DNA from 3 places in the Arthrobacter sp. 9MFCol3.1 genome. Region 1 is predicted to be linked to each of the others. Evidence: riboswitches for the same ligand, from Rfam matches in the RefSeq annotation. Region 1 holds a riboswitch; each other region holds the start of a gene.
The links. Region 1 has a riboswitch for S-adenosylmethionine ahead of C560_RS0118610 (methionine ABC transporter ATP-binding protein). Riboswitches for the same ligand answer to the same signal wherever they lie in the genome.

Region 1 (7,941 bases):
TGCGGCGCCGGGCACGTCGGCCCAGTCGAGGCGGAGAGCCTGGGTTTCCCAGAACGCAACCGTCTCTGCCTGGGCAGTTCCCGCGGTCGCGGCGGCGCCGTGCCGGGGAGGGTGGTTTCCGGGGGTGGTGCTGCGGTGACGCGCCGGCCCGTCGGTGGGGACGCCGTGCACTGCGTCGTCCGTGGGCTCGTTCAGGGACCATCCCGAAGAGCCGCGAGAGGAGCCGGGCGCGTCACGCGGCCCTGCTTCGTTCGCCGTCGCGTCCGAAGTGGTTTGTGGGAATGCCTCGGACGCAGTCCGGGCAAAGGTGGGCAGGGCGGAATAGTTCTCAGGGGTCATTGCTGCACTCCATCGGTCCTGGCAGTAGCACCCTTGGTCCCTCCGGTTCCCTCGAATTTCCTCGAAGGAGGGCGGAACAGTTCCGTGGGAATGGTCGTCTCACGTCACCGGGGGTTGCTGCGGCGTCATCGATCCAGGTCTCTCGGCCGCTCGGGATGGTCATTACCTACTAGAGCCGAGATGCGGGATTCCACAAAATCGACGCCCGGGACCGCTGTAATATTCGTTCACCCGGCCTGCGCGCGGTCGAAATCATTCATTTATTCGACGATTGTCCGCAAAGGCCGCAGGAGTAAGGTTGATGCATGGCCCATGTTAACGATCCGGCAGTCATTGACCGCCTCATGCGAACCAAAGGCACGTGGGCGGTGGTGGGCCTGACCACCAACGAATGGCGCTCGGCGTACGAAGTCTCCCTCTATGTCCGGGACCGTATGGGCATGACCATCATTCCGGTCAACCTTCCCGGCGACGACGTCCACGGGGAGAAGGGGTACCGTTCCCTGGCGGACATCCCGGCGGAGAAGCACCCGATCGACGTCGTGGACTGCTTCGTCAACTCCCACAGGGTGGGGGCAGTCATAGACGAGGCCATCGCCGTAGGCGCCAAGGCCGTCTGGCTGCAGCTGGGCGTCTTCGACGACGCCGCGGCGGACCGCGCCAAGGCCGCCGGGCTGGACGTCGTCGTGGACGCGTGCCCGGCCCGCGAAGGCTGGCGCGTGGGCATCTAACGGCCCGGGAATGACGATCAACAGGTTGGGAAGAGTCGGTTACAAAATGTGACCGGCTTTTTCCGTATCCGCCGCATTGCCGTGTGAGATGGACTCGTAACCATCCCGAGCGGCTGAGAGATCTGGCTCTGTGACGCCGCAGCAACCCCCTCTTTGAGGACGGTGCTACCGCCAGGACCGATGGAGAACCACTGTGTTCTGAGGCTCCGCGGCTTCGCTCAGCGCTGCCCGGACGCCAGGACCCAGGGCTTTCCTCGGGCGAGCCCGGAGGAAATCATGAACACGCAGACAGCGGCAGCGCCGCGGCCCCGAGCAGGTGGGGGCCAGTGATCGAGATCCAGAATGTCAGCACGTCCTTCGCTTCGGCCGCAGGCCCTTTCACGGCCGTCGACGACGTCAGCCTGCACATCAGGCGGGGCACCATCCAGGGCATCATCGGGTTCTCCGGCGCCGGCAAATCCACGCTGCTGCGCAACATCAACCTCCTCGAGCGCCCGACGTCGGGACGCGTCCTGGTGGACGGCGTGGACCTGGTGACCCTCTCCGACGCCGAGCTCCGGACCAAGCGGCACGACATCGGCATGATTTTCCAGCACTTCAATCTCCTCAACAACCTCACGGCCCAGGAAAATGTGGAGCTGTCCCTGAAGTTCGCCGGCGTCGGGAAGGCAGAACGCCGCCGGCGGGCCGCCGAAACCCTGGAAATCGTGGACCTCGCCGACAAGGCGGGGACATATCCGGCCAAACTCTCCGGGGGCCAGAAACAGCGGGTGGCGATCGCCCGCGCCCTCGCCACCGGTCCCAAGGTGCTGCTCTGCGACGAGCCGACGTCGGCCGTTGATCCTCGGACGACGTCATCGGTCCTGCAGTACCTGGCCGACGTCAACGCCGAATTCGGCATCACGATCGTGGTGGTCACCCACGAGATGAACGTCATCAAGGCCATCGCGGACAACGTCGCGGTCATGGAAGAGGGCCGGGTGGTGGAGCAGTTCGATCTCACCGAACTCCAGCGCCCCGGCTTCCACCCGGCGACGTCGATCGGCCGCTACCTGGTCTCCGATGAGATCCAGCTGGACCGCTCCGGGAGGGGCACCCACACCACAGCCGCGTCGGAGGGCCTGATCAATGTTTGACCGCATCCTGGAAGTCCTGCCCGAAATCGGCGTCGCCATGGGGCAGACCCTGACCATGCTGCTGGTGGCCATCCCGCTGGCGGTGCTCCTCGGGACACCGCTGGGTGTCCTGCTCTACACCATCGGTCCCAACGGGCTCAAGCACCGGCCAAAACTGCACCGCGTCCTGGACGGACTGGTCAACCTGCTCCGCTCGTTCCCGTTCCTGATCCTGCTGATCGCGATCATTCCCGTGACCAGGTTCATCGTCGGCACGACCATCGGCACGGCCGCCGTCATTGTCCCGCTGACTCTCAACGCCATTCCCTATTTCGCCCGTTTTGTGGAACAGAACCTGAGCCAGCTCGGCGGCGGAGTGGTCGAAGCGGCACGGTCCATGGGCGCCAGCCGGTCCCAGATCGTCCGGGACGTCCTGATTGTGGAGGCGAAGCCCGGACTCGTCAGCTCCATCACCATCATGACCGTCAGCTTCATCTCCTACTCGGCGATGGCCGGCCTGGTGGGCGGCGGCGGAATCGGCGACTTCGCCATCCGGTACGGCTACTACCGCTACGAAACTCCGCTCATGATCACCGCGATTGTCCTGATGATCCTGCTGGTCACCATCGTTCAGCTGGGCGGGTCCTATGTTGCCCGGCGCCTGGACAAGCGCCTCTGAGCGCCCGCAGCACCCTCTTCCCACCTCCCCAGCGGAAAGCACCCCATGACTTCAACACCCAGTACCCGCTTCGACGGACCCCGCCCCCGCCTGCTGATCAGCGCCTTCGTGATGAACACGTCCAGCCACATCATGGGCGGCCAGTGGCGGCGCCCGGAAGCCCAGCAGCACCGGTTCAACGAACTCCAGCTCTGGGTCGACCTGGCCCGCCAGCTCGAGGACGCCAAGTTTGACGCGATCTTCTTCGCCGACGTCGTCGGTCTCTACGGCGACTACGACGGCGGCTGGGCGTCGCTGCTGAAAAAGGGCCTGCAGGTGCCCTCCAACGACCCCCTCATCCTGCTGTCCGCGCTCGCCACCGGAACGCGGGAGATCGGACTGGCCGCGACGTCGTCGGTGATCCAGAGCCACCCGTTCCAGTTCGCCCGGCAGATGTCCACGCTGGACCACATCAGCGGCGGCCGCGTGGCCTGGAACATCGTCACCAGCGTGCTGGAAAACGCGCACCGGAACTTCAACGCCACCGAGCTGACCAAGCATGACGAACGCTACGACTGGGCGGACGAATACGTCGAGGCAGCCTACAAATTGTGGGAAGGGTCCTGGGCAGACGATGCGCTGCTCCGGGACAAGGAGACCGGAGTCCACGCGGACCCGGAGAAAGTCAGCAAGATCTACCACCGCGGACCCCGGTACTCGATCGACGGGCCCCACCTCGCGGCCCCGTCGCCGCAACGCACCCCGGTGCTTTTCCAGGCCGGGAGCTCCGGCCGCGGCCAGCAGTTCTGCGCCGCCAACGCCGAGGCCACCTTCACGCTCGCGCCGAGCACCGAGGTGGCCGCGAAGTACACCGCGGCCGTCCGGGAACAGGCCGTTGCCGCCGGCCGCCATCCGGATGACGTGAAGTTCCTGCAGGGTATGCACTTCGTGGTGGGCGGCACCGAAGCCGAGGCGAACCGCAAGGCCGACGAACTCGAGGACAGCCTGGACATTGAGGCCCTGCTGGCCCACGTGGGCGGCGGATTCGGCGTCGACCTCGGCGGCCTGCCGCTGGACACCCCGCTCGGGGACCTGGAGACCGAAGGCAGCCAAGGCCATCTCACGGCCATCCGCGCCTCGGTCCGCGGCGGCAACCCCACCCTCCGCGACATTGCGCTCTACCGCAGCCGGGCCAACCGGGTGGTGGGAACGCCGGATCAGATTGCCGACCGCCTCGAGCAGTGGCAGGACGCCGGAATCGACGGCATCAACATCATCAACCAGACCATCCCCGGCTCCTACACCGACTTCATCGACGGGGTGCTGCCGGAACTGCGCAGCCGTGGCCTGGCCCAGACCGGCTACGCGCCGGGAACCCTGCGCGAGAAGCTCTTCGGCGCCGGGCCGCGCCTCAACGGCCGCCACCCCGCCGCCGCCTTCCGGGGAGCCTTCACCGAATTCTCCGCGGCGGCCGAAAACCAGCCCGCGACCGTCACCGCCCAGTCATAGCTCAGCGCGAACCACCACAAAGGACCAAGACCATGCAGCGTAGAAATTTCCTCAAGTATGCCCTCGCCGGCGCCGGCGCAGTGTCCGCCGCCGCACTGACCGGCTGCGGCCTCACCAACCCGGGCGGTGCCGGCGCCAGCGGCGGCAAGACGATCAAGATCATCGTCACCGAGTCCGCCCCGTACCAGGAACCGACCAAGCTGGCCCAGAAGCTGCTCGCGGCCCAGGGCTGGACCCTGGAGCCCACGTACGTCACGGACATCATCCAGCCCAACCTGGCCGTGGCCAACGGCGAATTCGACGCCAACTTCTTCCAGCACAACGCCTACCTGAAGCAGTTCAACCAGGACAAGGGCCTGGAGAACGTGGGCCTGTTCTACGTCTACAGCGCGCCGGGCGGCATCTGGTCTGACAAGTACAAATCCCTGGACGAGCTCCCGGACGGCGCCAAGATCGGCATCCCCGTGGACCCGGCGAACAACGGCCGGGCCCTGTTCATGCTGCGCGATGCCGGCCTGCTGGAGCTGTCCGACGCAACCGTGATCCACACCTCGCAGAAGAACATCACCGCCAACCCGAAGAAGCTGCAGTTCGTGGAAGTGGACCAGCAGTCCCTCGCCAAGACCCTTCCCGACGTCGACGCCGGCTTCCTCGTCGCCCGGATGGCCGCCGACGCGGGGCACAGCAAAGACGACGCGCTGGCCTTCGAAACGGATGCGGACCAGGTCCCGTTCCGGATCGTGGTTGCCGGGCGGAAGGATTTCGCCGGGTCGGAGAAGGCCGCGGCCCTCAAGGCCGCCTTCCAGTCCCCGGAGGTCAAAGCCTGGTTTGCCAGCTACCAGAAGGGCATCCTGCCCACCCCCTGGGACCAGGATCCCGCCGCCGACGTCGCCAAGCTCTAGTCCGGCCACCAGCAACCGAGGGAACGCATGTCCTACGCACCAGAGACCACAGCCCCCGCAGCGCCACCGGCCGCCCCGGCATCGGCCGGAGCACCTTCGGCTGAAGCGGCTTACGAGACGCTCGCGCAGCGTTTCCGGCCCGTGTTTGCCCGGATCGCGGAGGGCGCGCTGGCCCGTGAGCAGGACCGGGTCCTGCCCTTCGAACAGGTCCGCTGGCTGAACGAGGAAGGCTTCGGCCGGCTGCGGGTGCCCACGGAACACGGCGGCGACGGCATCGGCTTCGAGCCCTTCTTCCGGCTGCTCATCGAACTCGCCGCGGCGGATTCCTCCGTGGCCCACCTCTACCGCTCCCACTTCGCCTTCGTGGAAACCGTCGGGCTGGAATCAGTGGCTTTCCGGAACCGCTGGTACCCGAAGGTGGTGGCCGGCGAGATCTTTGGAAACGCCGCCACGGAGAAGTCCGGAAATGTCCTCGGCACCACCGGGACCAAGCTGACGCGCCACGGCGGGGACTGGCTGCTCAACGGCAGAAAGTATTACACCACGGGCACCATCTTCGCCGAGTGGATTGCCGTCATGGCCAGCACCGAGGGCGTGGAGGGCCGGCAGTACGCCGTGGTCAGCACCACCCAGCCGGGGGTTGAGATCCTCGACGACTGGGACGGTTTCGGCCAGCAGCTGACCGGCACCGGCACCACGATTTTCCGCGACGCCGTGGTGCCGGACGCCAACATCATCCGGCGCTCGGAATCCACCACGCACGAGCCGGCCTTCTTCCAGCTGGTCCTGCTCGCCGTCCTGGCGGGCATCGGCCGGGCGGCACTGGCCGACGCGAAGGCACTCGTGCGCGACCGCAAGCGCACGTTCAACACCGGGTCCGGCGACCTGTTCCGCAGCGACCCGCTGATCCTGCAGCTCGTGGGCCAGCTCTCGGCCAAGGTCTTCGCGGCGGAATCCGTGGTGCTGGCCGCCGCCCGGGAGCTCGACGCCGGCGCGGACCGAAACCTGGATCTCACCCGGGAGCAGCGCTACGTCCGCGGCGAGATCGCCGTGGAAAAGGCCCAGCTGCTGGTGCCCGAACTCGTCCAGTCCGCGGCCCAGCAGCTCTTCGACGTGACCGGGGCATCCGCCACGTCGAAGTCGAAATCCCTGGACCGGCACTGGCGCAACGCCAGGACCGTTTCCACCCACAACCCCGCCGTGTTCAAGGCGCGCACCGTGGGCGACTACGAAGTCAACGGCACCACTCCCGAAGGGCTGCACAGCATCGGCGACGCCCGCACTGCCGGGCAGGCTGCAGCCGGGCAGGCTACAGCGGGGCAGGCCGCAGCCGGATAGCCCGCAGCCGGATAGGCTCGTGCCATGGACGTTGCCACCCTCCGTGAGATCTGCCTGAGCTTCCCCGGCGCCTTTGAGGACTTTCCCTTCGGGCCGGAGACATCCGTCTTCAAAGTGCGGGCTGCCGTCGCAGGCGGCGCGCGGCAGGATGCCAAGATGTTCGCGGCGTCGGCCATGGACCCGGCCGACTGGTCCGTGAGCCTCAAATGCGAGCCGGCCCTGGCCGAACAGCTGCGCGCCCTCCACCCGGAAATCACCGGCGCCTGGCACATGAACAAAACGCACTGGAACGGGGTCCGGCTGGACGGCTCGCTGCCGGATGACATGATCCGGGACATGGTGGAGGACTCCTACGACCTGGTGGTGGCATCGCTCAGCCAAAAGCAGCGGGAGCAGCTGGGCTGGGCGGGCCTCGCCCGGGGCGACGGCGCATGAGCGGCAACCCCGCCGGCCGCATCGCGCGGGGCGCGCTGAACTATCCGGGCATTGGCTCCACCGAGCACGGCCAGGCCCCTCCGGGATACCCGTCCCTAGTGTCCCGGACCTACCTCGGCGACGGGCCGGAAACCTATCGGAGGGTGGCGCAGGGAATCCTTGCCTGGGAGCTTCAGAAGCGGTCCGGGCTGCGCGTCCGCACCACCTCCGACGCCGTGGTGCCCGGAGCGCGGGTGGTGAGCGGATTCGGCGTCGGGCCCTTCCGGATCAACGCGCCCTGCGAAGTGGTGTGGGTGCGCCGGCCGGTGCCCGGCGGCGGGCCGCAAAGCGCGGGCTTCGGGTACGGCACACTGCCGGGTCATCCGGAGCGCGGCGAAGAGGCGTTTGAAGTGGAGATCGACGCTGCGGGGCTTGTTTTCCTGACCATCACCGCCTTCAGCCGGCACTCCAACTGGTTCTACGCAGCCGGCGGCCTCCTGGCCCGGTCGGCGCAGCGGCACATCACTTCCCGATACATTGAAGGGGCACGTCAACTCGCCGCAGGTGAAAGCTGATCAGGAGCAGATGGATGCTGGAACAGAAAACCCTTGACCAAATGTGGAACTTCGAGGACCCCGCCGGGTCCGAAGCCCGGTTCCGGGCGGCCGCGGCGGATGACAGCTACGACGCCGACGAACGCGCCGAACTCACCACCCAGCTGGGGCGGGCCATCGGGCTGCAGGGCCGCTTCGAGGAAGCCGACGCCCTGCTGGATTCGGTCGACGCCGACGAGCCTACCGTGGCCGTGCGGGTGCTGCTGGAACGGGGCCGGGTGCTCAACTCCAGCGGCCACCCGGAGATGGCCGTGCCGCTCTTTGAACAGGCGGCCGAACTGGCAGACCACCTGGGCGAGGAATTCCTGGCCGTGGACGCGC
Region 2 (7,941 bases), on a different contig from region 1:
TCACCATCAGCGTCGGGCGGCTGGACTGGACGGCGTTCCCCTGGGACGCCCACCCCGGGATTGAGGCAGTCCCGGGCCGCGACCACGTGGCCGAGGCGGTCAAGGCACTGGGGACCGGCGGCGATGGCAGGAAACGCAGGATCACACTGACCATCGACCTGCTGATCCCCGGCTGGATCAGCACCAACCCGGGCCTGGCCGGCATCAACTTCGACGGCACCCGCTCCAGGGACTTCGCCAGCGTCACCGCACTCACAACGGGACCCGTCGGGGAGCGGCTCGTCGACTTCGTGGCCGAAGTGACCAGGCGGTACCAGCCGGACGCCGTGGCCTTGACGGAACTGATGTTCGACAACAACACCTACGGCGGCGACGACCGCGATTCCTACATGCTGGCCAGCGGCGGGACGGACTGGCCGCGGCTCGCGAACGGGGACGTCGACGTCGGACATCCCAGTCTTGGGGCCTGGCGGTCGAAGGCGGTGGCAGCCGTCGTGGCCAGGGCGGCGGCGGCCGCGCACGCGAACGGTGCCACGCTCGACATGGACGTCCGGGCGCCGTGGCACGATCCTGCCGGCGACCGGCCGGAGAGCGGCCATGACTACGGGCTGCTCGCCGCGGCCGCGGACCGGCTGGTCTTGTGGGACTACTTTGGGCTCAACGACGCCGCTCCGTCCTACTCCGCCGAGCTGGCCGCGGCCATGGCGAAGCGGTCCGGCAAGTTCGCGATCTCGGTCGGGATGTGGGCCAAGGAGGGGCGTATCTCCGCCGCGGACCTGGCGGTCGGGCTGGAAGCGGCTGTCTCCGGCGGGGCGGCCGCCGTCGCCGTCACACCATCCAGCATGCTCGACGACGACGCCTGGCGGGCGCTCAAGGCGGCGTGGGCCTGAGCGGCAATAGCCTTAAACTGCTTGAGCCCTAGACCTGCTTGAGTGCCTGGCCGAGGTCGCGGATGAGGTCCTCGACGTCCTCCAGGCCCACCGAAAGCCGGACCACACCGTCGCTGAGCCCGATCGCCGCTCGGCCTTCCGGCCCCATCGCGCGGTGCGTGGTGGTGGCCGGGTGCGTGATGAGCGTCTTGGCGTCGCCGAGGTTGTTGGAGATGTCGATGATCCGCAGCGCGTCCAGGAGTGCGAACGCGGCCTGCTTCGCCGTGCGGCCGGGGGAGGGCTGCAGCTCCAGGGTGAGAACCGTCCCGCCGGCCTTCATCTGCTGCACCGCCAGCCGGTACTGCGGGTGGGACGGCAGCAGCGGGTACTTTACCCAGCCGACCGCAGGCTGTCCCTCGAGCCATTCGGCCAGCCGCAGCGCCGAGGCCGAGGAATGGTTGACGCGTAGGGCCATGGTTTCCAGGCCCTTGGTGAGCACCCAGGCATTGAACGCCGAAAGTGCCGGACCGGTGTGCCGCATGAGCTGTTTGACGGGCCCGTCGATGAAGTCCCTGGTGCCCAGGATGGCCCCGCCCAGGACCCGGCCCTGGCCGTCGATGTGCTTGGTGCCGGAGTAGACCACTACGTCCGCGCCGAGGTCGCCGCAGCGCTGCAGCAGCGGGGTGGCGAAGACGTTGTCTACCACCACCGTGGCACCGGCGGCATGGGCCAGTTTGCTCACGGCGGCGATGTCCACGATTTCCTGCATGGGGTTCGACGGCGACTCGAAGAACACCGCGGTGGTCGGCTCGGACAGCGCGGCTTGCCACTGCTCCAGGTCCGGGCCGTCCACGAAGACCGTCTCGACACCCCAGCGCGGCAGGATCTCGTTGAGGATCACGAAGCACGAGCCGAACAGCGAGCGGGCCGCGACCACCCGGTCCCCGGCCGCCAACAGCGCGCCCAGGGCGGTGAAGACGGCGGACATGCCGGACGCCGTCGCAAAACACGCTTCCGTCCCTTCGAGCAGCCGGAGCCGCTCCTGGAAGGTGGCGACGGAGGGGTTGCCGTAGCGGGAATAGACGAACCGCTCGTCCTCCCCGGTGAAGGCGCGCTCGGCGGCGGCCGCGGACTCGTAGACGAATCCTGAGTTGAGGAAGATCGGCTCGGTGGTTTCCTGGAAGCCGGTGCGGTCAAGGCCGCCGCGGACAGCCTGGGTGTCGGCCGCCCAGCCGGCGGCGTCGGGATTGAAAGTCACTTAAATCTTTCCGAGGTTGGTGGGCAGGCCGCGGTTCTTCCAGCCGTTGACGGTGCGTTCGCCGAAGCGGTCGGTCTCGCCTTCGAAGCCCTCAAGGACGTTATAGGAGGTGAAGCCGGCTGCCGTCGCGGCCGTCGCGGCGGCGATCGACCGGGCACCGGAACGGCAAAGGAACACAAGTTCGACGGCGGTGTCCTCCGGCGCCTGCTGCCTTAGCTGTTCCACGAAGTGCGGGTTCGGCGTGCCGCCGGCGAGGTTCCACTGGATGAAGAGCGGATCGTTGCGGCTTTCGCCCGCGGCCGCGGTGTCCGGGATACCGATGTGGGCCCATTCGCCCTCGGTTCGGACATCCACCAGGATGGCCCCGGCCTCCAGCTTGGCCCATGCCTCATCCGGGCTGAGGTCTCCGGCGTAGCTCATGCGTGGCCCGCGAAGACCCCGTCGGCGCCAAACTCGTCGGCGTCGAGCTCATCAACCGCATTGGCCACGGCGGCGTCCGCACTTGCAATCGCGGCCGGCAGGACCAGCGCCTGCGCCACGATCACGGTGCTTCCGTTGAAGCTGGCGGCGGGGCTTCCGTGCAGCACATAGCCCTCGGCCAGGGCGGCTGACACCCGCTCGCAAAAGGCGCGGTCATCCGCGCCGGTGAACAGGCGGTAGGCCAGCCTTTCCTCGCCGGCGGTTGCCGCGCTGGAGGCTGCGGCCGGGACTGTACTGGTGGCTGTTGTGGGTATTGACGTGTCGGGCACGACGGATCTCCTCTTTCACGCTTGCAGCTCGAATGGTCGATATGCCGAGTATTCACCTGAGGCACCCCGCCGCGAAAGGGAGGGTTGCCGACCGGCCAGTCAGGGCTTGGCACCGGTTCTCATTACTCCCCAAAAACGTAACACCTGCGACGCCGGCCCGCACCGCGGCCGTCGTCATGTTCCGTAACCGGACCGTGGCCGGGGCGAGTAGTGGCGGGCTGCAGTTTCGGGTACAGCCCACTCGTGTCTGCCGGGACGTTTCGCCGTCTACTGGGGGGATTAGGTCCGACGAGTCGGGCGGAGCTGCAGGTGATTCGAGCCATATGTGAATCGAGCAGTCCGTGAATCGACTCGTCTGTCCATCAACAGGCTGTCTGAGAATCGGTGGCTGGAACGGTCGGAGCCGCAGCCGCGGTCCGGCCGGTGACGGCGGAATGGAGCAATCGTGGGCCCGCGCATACTCGTTACCGGGATTACCAGCGCCGCCGGACGGGCCGTCGCGGCCCAGCTCGAAGCCCGGGGCCTCCCGTACCTCGGCTCCGACGCCCGCGCCGACACCCGCGCCGACACCCGCCAGGGCGGGGAGGCCCCCGCCGCCGCGGTCAGGCTCCTGCCGGCAACGAACCCGGACATGATCCTTGACCTGCGCCGGCTGGTGGACCGCGAAGCCATCAACGTCATCATTCCGACCCTCACCGTGGAACTCCCGGTCCTGGCCGCGGCCCGCGCCGGATTCGCCCAGGACGTGCGGATCATCGTGGGTGATCCTGCCGCGGTGGCCCTCGCCAACGATCAGCTGTTCACCACCTGGGCGCTGCAGGCAGCCGGCATTCCGGTGCCCCGGTTCGCGGTTCCGGGCGACCTCGCCGCCGCGCCGGCATCCCTCGCCGGCCTCAGCGGCCCCGTGGTGGTCAAGCCGCGGGTCTTCAAAGGCTCCCATGGTGTGCACCTGCTGGCCGGAACCGCCTCCGTTAGCTGGAAGAACCTGCCGGCGGGGCAACTGGTCCAGGAATTCATCCCGGGCGCCGACTACGTGTGCCTGGTGTTCGGCACCCCGGCACGCAACGCGATGGCCCCGGTGGCGGTGGTCCTCGAGAAGACCAGGACTCCGTATGGACGCGCCGGCAGCGACGAAGTCAGCCGGAGGGTGCCGGCGGATCAGGCCGGGGATGTGCGCAAGCTGGGTCTGGCCGCCGTCCGCACGCTCGGGCTGACCGGGCCGGTCCAGGTCCAGATCCGCCGCCGTACCGACGGAACGCCCGTGGTGCTGGGTGTCTGCGCGACCCTGGGGGAGAACAGCACGTGGGCCCCGGAAATGCTCGACGCCGTGCTGGCAACGTTCACGCTCCCGGCGTTCAACCCAGCCTCGTTCCGCCGGTGCCCGGCAGTGCCCGCGGACGCCCTGGGGTGATCCCGCGCTGCTATTCGATGGTGGCGAAGAGGGCGTTGAGTTCGGCCGTGAGTTGGCGCCGCAGTTCCGGGGTGCCGATTTCCTGGCCGTCGATGTGGTTCACCGGGGCCAGGAGCCGGATGCTGGAGATCAGCCAGACCGCGTCGGCGTCCAGCAGGTCCTTCGGCTCCAGCGGGCCGTAGCCCAGCTCCCAGCCGGCAGCCTTGGCGGCGGTGAACAGGGCGCCCTGTGACGTGCCGGGCAGGATGCCGCTGTCCAGCTGGGGAGTGATGAGCCGCCGGACGGTGCGGACGCCGCCGGCGCCGTCGTCCGAGGTTTCCAGGTGGGCCAGCAGAACGGTCGACGTCGGACCCTCCAGCACCCGGCCGTCCGCGGACGTGAAGATGACGTCGTCGGCGCCCTGCCGGTGGGCGTAGCGCAACGCCGCCATGTTCACGGCGTACGAAAGGGTCTTGGCGCCGAGCAGGAGCCACGGGGCGCGCTCGCCGACTTCACTGTCGTAGCCGCGGTCCAGCAGGATGACGTCGATCCCGGTCTCGCGCTGCCGGCGGCCCGCGGCCGCCGGCGCGGAGGCCTGGACCCAGCACGTGGGGGCAGCCGCGCCCTCCGGCCCGCGGGTGACAATCAGCTTCACCACCACCTCATCCTGCCCCGTGCCGCCCGCTGCACCCTCGGCAAGTTCCTGCCCCCGGAACTCGCGAATGGCGGTTTCCACCGCCCGGCGCCATGCGTCCTCGGCCGGGATGTCCAGCTCCAGCAGCCGGGCCGAGCCGGCCAGCCGGGTCAGGTGCGCCTGGATCTTGCGGGGCCGGCCGCCGACGGCCAGCAGGGACTCGAATACGCCGTCGCCGCGGGTGGCGCCCAGGTCCGTGGCCATCAGTTGCGGCTGCGACGCGTCGGCAACGCGGCCGCCGTCGAACGCCGGGTCGAGGAAGACCAGCACGGTCGCGGGCGCAGGAACGGGGGCAGGAGTGGTCATGGCTACAGCTTAGTCTCGGCGGTCCCGGGATAGGATTTGCACGTTGCCCGTTCCGGAACTGTTCCGCGGGCCTGTAGCTTGAGGGGTTCGCCTGTGCTGTGGCCATTTCCGCTGGCGGACACTTTACCGTCCTGGGCGATTCTGATTTTGACCGTGATCGACTTCGCCATCCGCGTGCTGGCCCTGGGCATCATCCCCGGAAACCGGCGGCCCACCACCGCGATGGCGTGGCTGCTGGGCATCTTCATTGTGCCCATCATCGGCCTGGCCTTGTTCCTGCTGTTCGGCAATTTCCGGCTCTCCCGCAAGCGCCGCGCGCAGCAGGACGCGGTCAATACCCGGGTTCGCGCCGGGACCTCGGAACTGGCGATGCTGGAGAGCCGCTACGCCGGACCCGAATGGGTGGCTTCCGCCGCGGAACTGAACAAGACACTCGGCTCGCTGCCGATGGTGGACGGCAACCAAGTGGAACTGCTGCCCGGCTACCCCGACTCCATCAAGGCGATGGCCAAGGCGGTCCGCGGCGCAAAGTCCTTCGTCAACGCCGAGTTCTACATCATGAGCTCGGACCACGTCACGGACGATCTGCTGACCGCGCTGGAAGAGGCCGCCGAGCGCGGCGTCGAGGTCCGCGTCCTGTTCGATCACCTGGGCACCCTTCGCATCAAGGGCTATCGCAAGCTGATCGCCCGGCTCAAGGCCAGCAAGATCCGCTGGCGGCCCATGCTGCCGCTCAACCCGATGCAGGGGCAGTGGCGCCGGCCGGACCTGCGCAACCACCGAAAGATCATGGTGATCGACGGCGAGATCGCCTTCACCGGATCGCAGAACCTGATCGAGCCCTCCTACAACAACCCCAAGCACCGCAAGATCGGCCGCGAATGGGTCGAGCTGATGGCCTGCCTGCGTGGACCGATCGTCACCACGCTCAACGTCGTGTTCGCCACCGACTGGCTCAGCGAGACCGACGAATCCATTGAGGAACAGCTCGCGCACCGGCCCGAACTGCACGCCGGCAACATCACCGCCCAGGTGGTGCCCAGCGGCCCCGGCTTCATCACCGAAAACAATCTGCGGCTCTTCAACACGCTGATCTACTCGGCGCAGCGCAAGATCTCGATCTGCAGCCCGTACTTCGTCCCGGACGACTCGCTGCTGTATGCGGTGACGACGGCGGCGCAGCGCGGCGTCGACGTCGAACTCTTCGTCTCGGAAAAGGGCGACCAGTTCCTGGTCCACCACGCCCAGCAGTCCTACTATGAGGCTCTGCTTGAAGCCGGGGTGCGGATCTACCTCTACAAGGCCCCCTTCGTGCTGCACGCCAAGCACTTCACGATCGACGACGACGTTGCCGTGCTGGGTTCCAGCAACATGGACATGCGCTCCTTCTCGCTGAACCTGGAGGTCTCGGTGATGCTCCTGGGGGAGGACATCGTGCGGCGGATCAGCGCCGTGGAAGACACCTACCGGGGCATTTCGCGCGAACTTACGCTCGAGGACTGGATGAAACGTCCGATGGGCGTCAAATACGTGGACAACGTCGCACGGCTGACGGCCACCCTGCAGTAGCCGGGGGCACCGGCGGGGGAGCCAACTCAGCCTTGGGGAAACTCGGCGCCGAGCGCCGAGAGGACGCCGAACGCTTTGGTCCGGATTTCCTCATACTCCTCCTGCGGGGTCGAGTCGGCGGTGACGGCGCCGCCGACGCCGAGGCTCAGCTCCGCGGCCCCCTCGCCCAGGGCCCTGACCACGAGGGTCCGGATTGCCACGGCGAGGTCGGCGGCCCCGTTCAGGGAGAAGTAGCCGATCGCCCCGGAGTACACGCCGCGCGGTGCGGCCTCCAGCCGGTCCAGGATGGCCATGGTGCTGACCTTTGGGGCGCCGGTCATCGAACCGGCGGGGAAGCAGGCCGCGACGGCCTCGGCCCGCGGCATCCCGGGCCGCAACCGGGCATCGATGGTGCTCACCATTTGGTGCACGGTGGCGTAGCTCTCGATCGCGCACAGCCGGCTGACGGCCACCGAACCCGGGACGGCGAAATGGCTCAAGTCATTGCGCAACAGGTCCACGATCATGATGTTTTCCGCGCGGTCCTTGGCCGACGATTCCAGCTCCTCCCGCAGGGCGGCATCCGTCCCCGGTTCCGGATCGCGGCGGCGGGTGCCCTTGATCGGCTCTGCCCGCATCCTGCCGTCCGCGGCAATCTGCAGGAACCGCTCCGGCGACGTGCTCGCCACGGCGAGCTCGCCGAACCGCAGAAAACTGGCGAAGGGGGCCGGGTTGCGGCGCCGCAGGTCCAGGTAGGCCGGCCACGGATCCATGCCCTGAGGCCCCGCGGGCGGGGCAGCCGTGAGCACCGTGGTCAGGCAGACCTCATAGGTGTTTCCTTCCGCGATCTCACGCTGCGCCTCGGTGACTTTGGCCTTGTAGCCGGCTTCCGTGTCCCGGGCGGCGAAGCGCGGAGCGGCGGGCTGCGGGGCACTGACACGCCGGGCCGGGGCAGCGGGCGCGGCCCCGGGCGCGGCCGCGGTGACGGCCGTGCGGGCCGCCCCAAGCCAGTCCCCGGCGTCGGGCGCGTCCAGGGTCAGCAGCCAGGCTGTGCCCTCGGCATGGTCGAGGACCACGGCGCGGCCGGCGAAGATCAGGCAGGCGTCCGGGGTGGCGGCGGTGACGTC
Region 3 (7,941 bases), on a different contig from region 1:
CGATCCGCGCCTTCGACGTCCGGATCGAGCAGGATCTCTCGAACGCCGGCCCGTTCCTCGCGGCGGCCCTGGCCACCGGCGGCACCGTGCGGATCCCGAACTGGCCCGCGGAGACCACCCAGGTCGGTGATCTCTGGCGCGGCATCCTGACCGCCATGGGCGCCACCGTGACTGTGGACGGCGGCACCCTGACCGTCAGCGGAGGGCCGGAGATCAAGGGCGGCGACTTCGACGAGACCAGCGAACTCGCCCCCACCGTGGCCGCACTCTGCGCCCTCGCCGCCGGCCCCTCGCGGCTCAGCGGCATCGCCCACCTCCGCGGCCACGAAACGGACCGGCTCGCCGCCCTCGTCGCCGAAATCAACCGCCTCGGCGGCGACGCCGAAGAGACCGCCGACGGCCTCATCATCCGCCCGGCCGCGCTGCACGGCGGTGTGGTCCACAGCTACGCGGACCACCGCATGGCAACCGCCGGCGCCATCCTCGGCCTTGCCGTACCCGGCGTGGAGGTCGAGGACATCGCAACCACGGCCAAGACCATGCCCGATTTCCCGCAACTCTGGGAAGCGATGCTGGCACAGGGACCCGCCGCAGATGAGGACACCGCCGGTGGCACGCAGCACTGATTCATGGGACGAGTCCGACGTCCGGATCCGGCCGAACAAGAAGGGAACCCGCCCCCGCACCAAGGACCGGCCCAGCTACGATGACGCCGTCACCGGACGCATCATCACCGTTGACCGCGGCCGCTACACCGCCGTCGTCGGCGAAGGAACCCCCGACGAACGCAAGATCATCGCTGCCCGCGCCCGGGAGCTGCGCCGCAACCCCGTGGTTGCCGGCGACTTCGTCTCCCTGGTCGGCGACGTCACCGGCGAGCCCGACACCCTCGCGCGGCTGGTCAAGATCCAGGACCGCAAGACACTGTTGCGCCGCAGCGCCGACGACACGGACCCGATCGAACGCGCCGTCGTGGCCAACGCCGACCAGCTGGTGGTGGTGGTCGCCGCCGCCAACCCCGAGCCGCGGACCGGTTTCATCGACCGCGCACTGGTGGCCGCGTACGACGCCGGCATCGAGCCGCTGCTGCTCGTCACCAAGGCCGACGTCAAGGATCCCGCCGAACTGCTGTCCAACTACCAGCACCTCGATTTTCCCGTCATCATCTCCAAGACCGCGGACTCCGCCGCTTCCGGCATCGACGCCCGCTCCGACGACGGGCTCTCCGCCCGGCTCGACAAGGACGCGGTGTCCCAGCTGCGCGACTACCTCGACGGCAAGGTCACCGTGATGCTGGGCCATTCCGGCGTCGGCAAGTCCACCATGGTCAACGCCCTGACCGGGGCCGAGCGGGCCACGGGAGGCGTGAACGCGGTAACCGGCCGCGGCCGCCACACGTCCTCCTCGGCACTGGCGCTGAAGGTCAACGATGCCCCGGCGGGCAGCTGGATCATCGACACCCCCGGCATCCGGTCCTTCGGCCTGGCCCACGTGGACCCGGACCGGATCCTGCGTTCCTTCCCGGACCTGGAACCGGGCACCGATGACTGCGAACGCGGCTGCAAGCATGACTCCACCGCCGTCAACTGCGGCGTCGACAAGTGGGTGGCGGCCGGGCACGCGGGGCCCTCGGGACCGGCGAGGCTCGCGTCCCTGCGCCGGCTGCTGGGCACGGACCCGCGGATGGAAGCACAGGAAACCAAGGAACTGGGCACCGTCTCCTAGCCGGCCCGGCAACCGGGCTGCGGCGCCGTGCCGCGGCCTCCCGCCCGGCAGCCCGGTTTGACGGTAGTTTGGAACCATGAGCCAACCCGCTTCGAGCTACAACGATGACCTGCGCCTTGCCCATGTACTGGCAGATTCGGTCGATTCCCAGACCATGAGCCGCTTCAAGGCGCTCGACCTTCGGATCGAGACGAAGCCCGACCTCACACCCGTCACCGATGCCGACAAGTCCGCGGAAGAGGCCATCCGCGGCCAGCTCTCCCGGTCACGTCCGCGGGACGCGGTCCTCGGCGAGGAATTCGGCAGCTCGGGCCACGGTTCCCGCCGGTGGATCATCGACCCGATCGACGGCACCAAGAACTTTGTCCGCGGCGTCCCGGTCTGGGCCACCCTGATCGCCCTTGTCGATGAGGGCGAACCGGTGGTCGGCGTCGTCAGCGCGCCGGCACTGGGCAAGCGCTGGTGGGCCGCCAAGGGTGCGGGCGCCTATATGGGCCGCTCGCTCGCCGCCGCCACACGGTTGAAGGTATCCAATGTCTCCAATCTCGAGGACGCCTCGCTGTCCTACTCCAGCCTTGGCGGCTGGAAGGAACGCGGGAACCTGGATGAGTTCCTGGGCCTGACCGAGGAAGTGTGGCGGACCCGCGCCTACGGTGACTTCTGGTCCTACTGCCTCGTGGCCGAGGGTGCCGTGGACATCGCCTGCGAGCCCGAGCTGAACCTCTACGACATGGCCGCCCTGGTGCCGATCGTGACCGAGGCCGGCGGCCGCTTCACCTCGCTCGAGGGCGAGGACGGACCCTTCGGCGGCAATGCCCTGGCCACCAATTCGATCTTGCACTCGGAAGTCCTCAAGCGGCTCAACCCCGGTCTCGACGACCTCTTCCCGGCCCACCCCAACAACTGAACCGCGCCCGTAATAATCCGCTTCACAATCGGCGGCCGCCTTTTCCCGGGCTGCGTGGATGTCCTACGCTCGATGCAGGTCACGAGTGCCAGCGCTAAACCCCGGTTTGCTGGCCGGCAACCCTCCAGTCGCGGTGGGGTGCCCCGGGTGACGACCTGGCCGGTCCGGAACGGACCCGGCAAGCGCGGATTCCCACGGTGTGGGGTCCTGTTCGAGTGAGGTCCCATGACAACTGCCATTTTCCCCGTTGCCCCCGAATTCCATGCCGCCGGCGCAGAACAGTCTGCAGGGCAGGCTGATGGCCGCCTCGCCCTCGCGGCCCGCCCGCTGGCCGCCGTTACCGGGGCGGAAATCCAGGCGCCGCTGATCACCGGCGGCCACACCCGCTACGCCAACCTCGACTACGGCGCCTCCGCCCCGGCCCTGTCCGTGGTCTCGGCCTACCTGAACGAAATCCTGCCGTACTACGCCAGCGTGCACCGCGGCGCCGGCTACGCATCGCAGATCAGCACGTCTGTCTACGAGAACGCCCGGGACATCGTGCGGGACTTCGTGGGCGGCCGGCCGGACGATTCCGTGATCTTCACCCGCAACACCACCGATTCCCTGAACCTGCTGGCGGGCTGCCTGCCGCTGCGCGACGGGCGCCCCGCGGGCGAGGTCGTCTACCTCGACATCGAGCACCACGCCAACCTCCTGCCCTGGCAGAATGTCCCGCACCGCAGCGTCGTGGCCGCCCCCACCCTCGCGGCCACGGTGGACCGCCTGCGCGAGGAGCTGGCGCGCGGCGATGTCAGCCTGCTGGCCGTCACCGGCGCTTCCAACGTCACCGGGGAGATCCTGCCGATCCGGACCTTGGCCGCGCTGGCACACGAATACGGCGCCAGGATCGCTGTCGACGCCGCGCAGCTGGCCCCGCACCGGCGGATTAACATCGCCGCGGACGGCGTCGACTACCTCGCCTTCTCTGGGCACAAGCTGTACGCCCCGTTCGGCGCGGGCGTGCTGGTGGGCCGGACGGACTGGCTCGACGCCGGCACCCCGCACCTGGCCGGCGGCGGCGCGGTCCGCGACGCCCGGCTCGACTCCGTCAGCTGGACCACGGGACCTGCCCGGCACGAGGGCGGCTCGCCGAACGTCCTTGGCGCGGCGGCCCTCGCCCGTGCCACCCAGGTCATTGCGGCCCTGGACCAGGAGCAGTGGCAGGCCCACGAGGACGCCATCCGGTCCTTCCTCGTCGAAGGCCTCCAGGGCATCGACGGAGTAACCGTGCACCGGATCTTTGCCGATTCGCCTTCCGCTTCTTCCCCCGAAGGCGGCCAGGCAGGCCCCGGCACGATCGGCGTCGTGAACTTTTCCGTGGAAGGCTTCGACGCCGGACTCGTGGCCGCCTACCTGTCGGCCGAACACGGCATTGGCCTGCGCGACGGCCGATTCTGCGCCCACCCGCTGCTCAAGCGGCTCGGCCTGCCCGCCGGCTCCCTGCGGGCCAGCTTCGGGCTGGGCTCGCGGCTGGAGGATGCCGAACGCCTGCTGGCCGGCCTGCAGCAGCTGCGGCAGAACGGACTCGGCTGGGATTACGTGGTGGACGCCGGCCGCTGGGTGCCGGCCAACGACACCCGCAGCTACCCCCACTGGGCGCCGAACACCCCGGGCACCGCCGGCGCAGCGCCCTGCACCCTGGACTAGCGCAGGATCAGGGCCCGGCGCGGGTGCGGTAAATTCGAAAGGTACCTGAAACCAGCAGGACCTTCCGAAGGAGATCGCACGTGGCAAGCGCCGGCCCCAGGCTGCACAGTGGACCTAAGCTGCACAGCGGGCGGCGCCAGGAACTCGGGCAAAGCTTCCAGGACGGCGGGGAACACTATGAACGCGTCCGTCCCGGCTATCCGCAGGAGTCGGCCGGCTGGCTGGTCCCGGCGGGGGCCAAGGACGCCGCGGACATTGGCGCCGGCACCGGGAAGTTCACTGCGCTCCTGGCAGAACGCGGACTGGACACGGTGGCTGTGGACCCCTCCGCCGACATGCTCGAGCAGTTGCGCCGGACCCTGCCGGACGTCGTCGCCATCGGGGGCAGCGCCGAGGACACCGGTCTCGAGCCGGAATCCTTCGACCTCGTCACGGTCGCCCAGGCGTGGCACTGGTGCGATCCTGGCCTGGCCAGCACCGAGATTGCCCGGATCCTGCGGCCGCACGGAGTGCTGGGCCTGATCTGGAACCAGCTGGACACCAGCGTGCCCTGGGTGCACCGCCTCTCCCGGATCATGCACGCGGGGGACGTCCTCAAACCACACTTCCGCCCCGCTGTCGGCCCCGAGTTCACCGGGCTGGAGAGCCACGTGACGCGGTGGGAGGATTCCGTCACCACGGAGGACATCCAGGAGCTGACCAAGTCCCGCAGCTACTACCTCGCGGCATCGGACTCCACCCGGGCCAAGGTCATGGCCAACCTCGACTGGTACCTGCACGAGCACCTGGGGCACGTCCCAGGCGACGTGCTCCGGCTGCCTTACCTCACCCAGACGTGGCGGGCATTCCGGGCCTGATGCCCGCTCCCCACGGATTCCCGGATTGCATGCAAGGCCCCGCCGGGCTTATTGTTTCGGTATGCCTAATAATTACTTGTAGGCGTATGGAACTTTGACGCCGGCTGTTTTCCAGCCGGCGCCGATCATCGCGTCAACGCGGACGCGCCAATCACAGGAGCTGGCAGTGCTGGAGGTAAAAGGACACGGGCAACCGGCGCAGGACGTCGCCCCCACCTACAAACACCCGGGTGCCCGCAGGGCGCTGATCGGCCTGTTGGGGCCGGCGTTCGTGGCATCGATCGCCTACGTGGACCCCGGAAACGTGGCCGCCAACCTGACCGCCGGCGCGCAGTACGGCTACCTGCTGGTGTGGGTCCTCGTGGCCGCCAACGTCATGGCCGTCCTCGTCCAGTACCAGTCCGCCAAGCTCGGGATCGTCACGGGCAAGAGCCTTCCGGAGATCCTTGGTGAACGGCTCAAGCCGTTCTGGCGCCGCGCTTTCTGGGTGCAGGCCGAAGTCGTCGCCGCCGCCACCGACCTCGCTGAGGTAGTGGGCGGCGCTATCGCCCTGTACCTGCTTTTCGGCCTCCCGCTCCCCCTTGGCGCCTTGATTGTCGGCGCCGTTTCCATGCTCCTGCTCGCCGTCCAGGCCCGGCAGAAACAGCGGCCGTTCGAATTCATCATCATGTTCCTGCTCGGCATCATCACTATCGGCTTCCTGGCCGGGCTGTTCATCAGCCCGCCAGATCCGGGGGCCGCCCTGGCCGGGCTCATGCCCGGCTTCCAGGGCCCGGACACTGTCCTGCTGGCCGCCAGCATGCTCGGGGCCACCGTCATGCCGCACGCCATCTACGTCCACTCTGCCCTGTCCCGGGACCGGCACCGGCCGGACGAACACCTGCATGTTCCCCCGGCGGCCATCGCGCGCCTGGTCCGGGCCACCCGGTTCGACGTCGTTGCCGCACTCGCGATCGCCGGACTGGTCAACATCGGCATGCTGCTCCTGGCCGCCTCCACCCTCGGCGGCGAAGAGGGCACGGACACAATCGAGGGCGCGCACGCCGCCATCACCGCCAACCTCGGCCCGATCGTCGGCGTGGTCTTTGCTGTCGGGCTGCTCGCCTCCGGCCTGGCATCGACCTCGGTGGGCTGCTATGCCGGCGGCTCCATCATGCAGGGCCTGCTCAAGATCCGGATTCCCGTCATGGCCCGGCGCGTCGTGACCCTCATTCCCGCCGTCGTGCTGCTGGCGGTGGGCTTCGACCCCACCTGGGCACTTGTCCTGAGCCAGGTCGTCCTCAGCTTCGGGATTCCCTTTGTCCTGGTCCCGCTGGTGATGCTGACCAGCAACAAGGCCCTCATGGGCCGGTTTGCCGACGGCCCTGCCCTCCGAATCGCAGCCATCATCAGCGTGGTACTCGTCGTGGCACTCAACCTGGTCCTGCTGTGGCTCACTTTCTCCGGAGGCAGCTGACGGTAGGCTTAGGTCTGTGAAGACCAGTACGCCCTCCTCCTCGATCGAGGACTACGTCAAGGTCATCTATTCGTTCACCGAGTGGCAGCACAAGCCCATCACCTCCACGCAGCTGGCGCAGCGCCTGGGCGTCGCCAACTCCTCGGTTTCGGAAATGGTCCGCAAACTCAAGGACCAAGGCCTCGTAGACCACAAGCCCTACAGCGCCGTCACGCTCACCAGCGATGGAGTCCGGCTCGCCCTGTCCATGGTCCGGCGGCACCGGCTGATAGAGACCTTCCTCGTCCGGGAGCTCGGGTACCGCTGGGACGAGGTCCACGACGAAGCCGAGCTCCTGGAGCACGCCGTCTCTGACACCTTCATTGAACGGATGGCGGCCAAGCTGGGGAACCCTACCCGGGACCCACACGGCGACCCCATCCCGGCAGCGGACGGCTCGGTGCTGATGCCCGCCGCCCACCGCCTGAGCGAACTCGACGACGGCCACACCGGCCGGATCACCCGGATCAGCGACGAGAACCCTGAACTCCTGCGTTATCTCGCCGCCGAGGACATCGACCTCGACGCCGAAGTGGAGGTGGTGGGCCGGCGGCCCTTCGGCGGCCCCATGGTGGTGCGGATCGGTTCCGCCGCGGCACCGCGCGAATTCGATTTCGCCGACGAAGTCGCCTCGGCCCTCTGGGTCCACAGCGAAGCCGCGCACGCCGGCTGCAGCGTCCCCGGCCATGAGTGAAAAGGGGGCTGAGTGAAGGGTGCGCTGGACGAGCGCCGGGCCGTGCCGCGCCCCGGTGTCCCGGGCTGGAAGGCCTGGTCCGCCGTCGCCGTCGGCGGGCTGATCGGAACCGAGCTGCGTTTCGGCGCCGGCCTGATTTTTCCGGAAAGCGCCGGCGCGGTGCCGTGGACCACATTGGCGATCAATGTGTCCGGGAGTTTCATCCTGGCCACGCTGACCACTCTCTGGATCGCGCGGCCGCAAACGGCCTTCTGGCTGCGGGCCGGCATCGGCCCCGGCCTTCTGGGGTCCTTCACCACCTTTTCGGCGCTGGTGATAGCCGTTGACCAGCAGATCCGCGGCGGCTTCCACGCCACGTGGCTGGCTTACCTCGGGCTCTCGCTCGTCCTGGGCCTGGGGGCGGCGGCGGCCGGCTGGAAAACCGGCAAGGCGATTGCCGACCTCCGCGGAGGTGCCCGATGATGACCGCGCTCGTGGTCGGGGCGTGCGGGGTGGCGGGCGCACTCCTGCGGTTCGCCGTCGACTCCTGGTTTGCGCACCATCAGGGCTCCCGACCGCACTGGCCCTGGGCGAC

Region 2: linked by a shared signal. The riboswitch ahead of C560_RS0110595 (DUF1737 domain-containing protein) and the one ahead of C560_RS0118610 (methionine ABC transporter ATP-binding protein) in region 1 are both predicted to bind S-adenosylmethionine.
Region 3: linked by a shared signal. The riboswitch ahead of C560_RS0112405 (aminotransferase class V-fold PLP-dependent enzyme) and the one ahead of C560_RS0118610 (methionine ABC transporter ATP-binding protein) in region 1 are both predicted to bind S-adenosylmethionine.

Annotation. Positions count from the first base shown of each region.
Region 1 is NZ_KK211131.1:258,119-266,059, reverse strand. It holds gene acs (acetate--CoA ligase) at 1-339, opposite strand, end outside; gene C560_RS0118615 (CoA-binding protein) at 645-1,070, shown strand; SAM riboswitch class I at 1,168-1,257, shown strand; gene C560_RS0118610 (methionine ABC transporter ATP-binding protein) at 1,397-2,206, shown strand; gene C560_RS0118605 (methionine ABC transporter permease) at 2,199-2,864, shown strand; gene C560_RS0118600 (LLM class flavin-dependent oxidoreductase) at 2,910-4,352, shown strand; gene C560_RS0118595 (MetQ/NlpA family ABC transporter substrate-binding protein) at 4,385-5,254, shown strand; gene C560_RS0118590 (acyl-CoA dehydrogenase family protein) at 5,282-6,592, shown strand; gene C560_RS0118585 (MmcQ/YjbR family DNA-binding protein) at 6,617-7,027, shown strand; gene C560_RS0118580 (DUF1990 family protein) at 7,024-7,581, shown strand; gene C560_RS0118575 (hypothetical protein) at 7,596-7,941, shown strand, end outside.
Region 2 is NZ_JIBJ01000008.1:164,975-172,915, reverse strand. It holds gene C560_RS21575 (hypothetical protein) at 1-890, shown strand, start outside; gene C560_RS0110605 (O-succinylhomoserine sulfhydrylase) at 919-2,127, opposite strand; gene C560_RS0110600 (rhodanese-like domain-containing protein) at 2,128-2,547, opposite strand; gene C560_RS0110595 (DUF1737 domain-containing protein) at 2,544-2,876, opposite strand; SAM riboswitch class IV at 2,889-3,003, opposite strand; gene C560_RS21570 (hypothetical protein) at 3,322-4,287, shown strand; gene C560_RS0110585 (aminodeoxychorismate lyase) at 4,298-5,266, opposite strand; gene cls (cardiolipin synthase) at 5,360-6,835, shown strand; gene pabB (aminodeoxychorismate synthase component I) at 6,862-7,941, opposite strand, start outside.
Region 3 is NZ_JIBJ01000010.1:134,754-142,694, reverse strand. It holds gene aroA (3-phosphoshikimate 1-carboxyvinyltransferase) at 1-626, shown strand, start outside; gene rsgA (ribosome small subunit-dependent GTPase A) at 610-1,725, shown strand; gene hisN (histidinol-phosphatase) at 1,802-2,632, shown strand; SAM riboswitch class IV at 2,710-2,823, shown strand; gene C560_RS0112405 (aminotransferase class V-fold PLP-dependent enzyme) at 2,858-4,321, shown strand; gene C560_RS0112400 (class I SAM-dependent methyltransferase) at 4,402-5,178, shown strand; gene C560_RS0112395 (Nramp family divalent metal transporter) at 5,345-6,634, shown strand; gene C560_RS0112390 (metal-dependent transcriptional regulator) at 6,651-7,367, shown strand; gene C560_RS0112385 (fluoride efflux transporter FluC) at 7,380-7,829, shown strand; gene C560_RS0112380 (fluoride efflux transporter FluC) at 7,829-7,941, shown strand, end outside.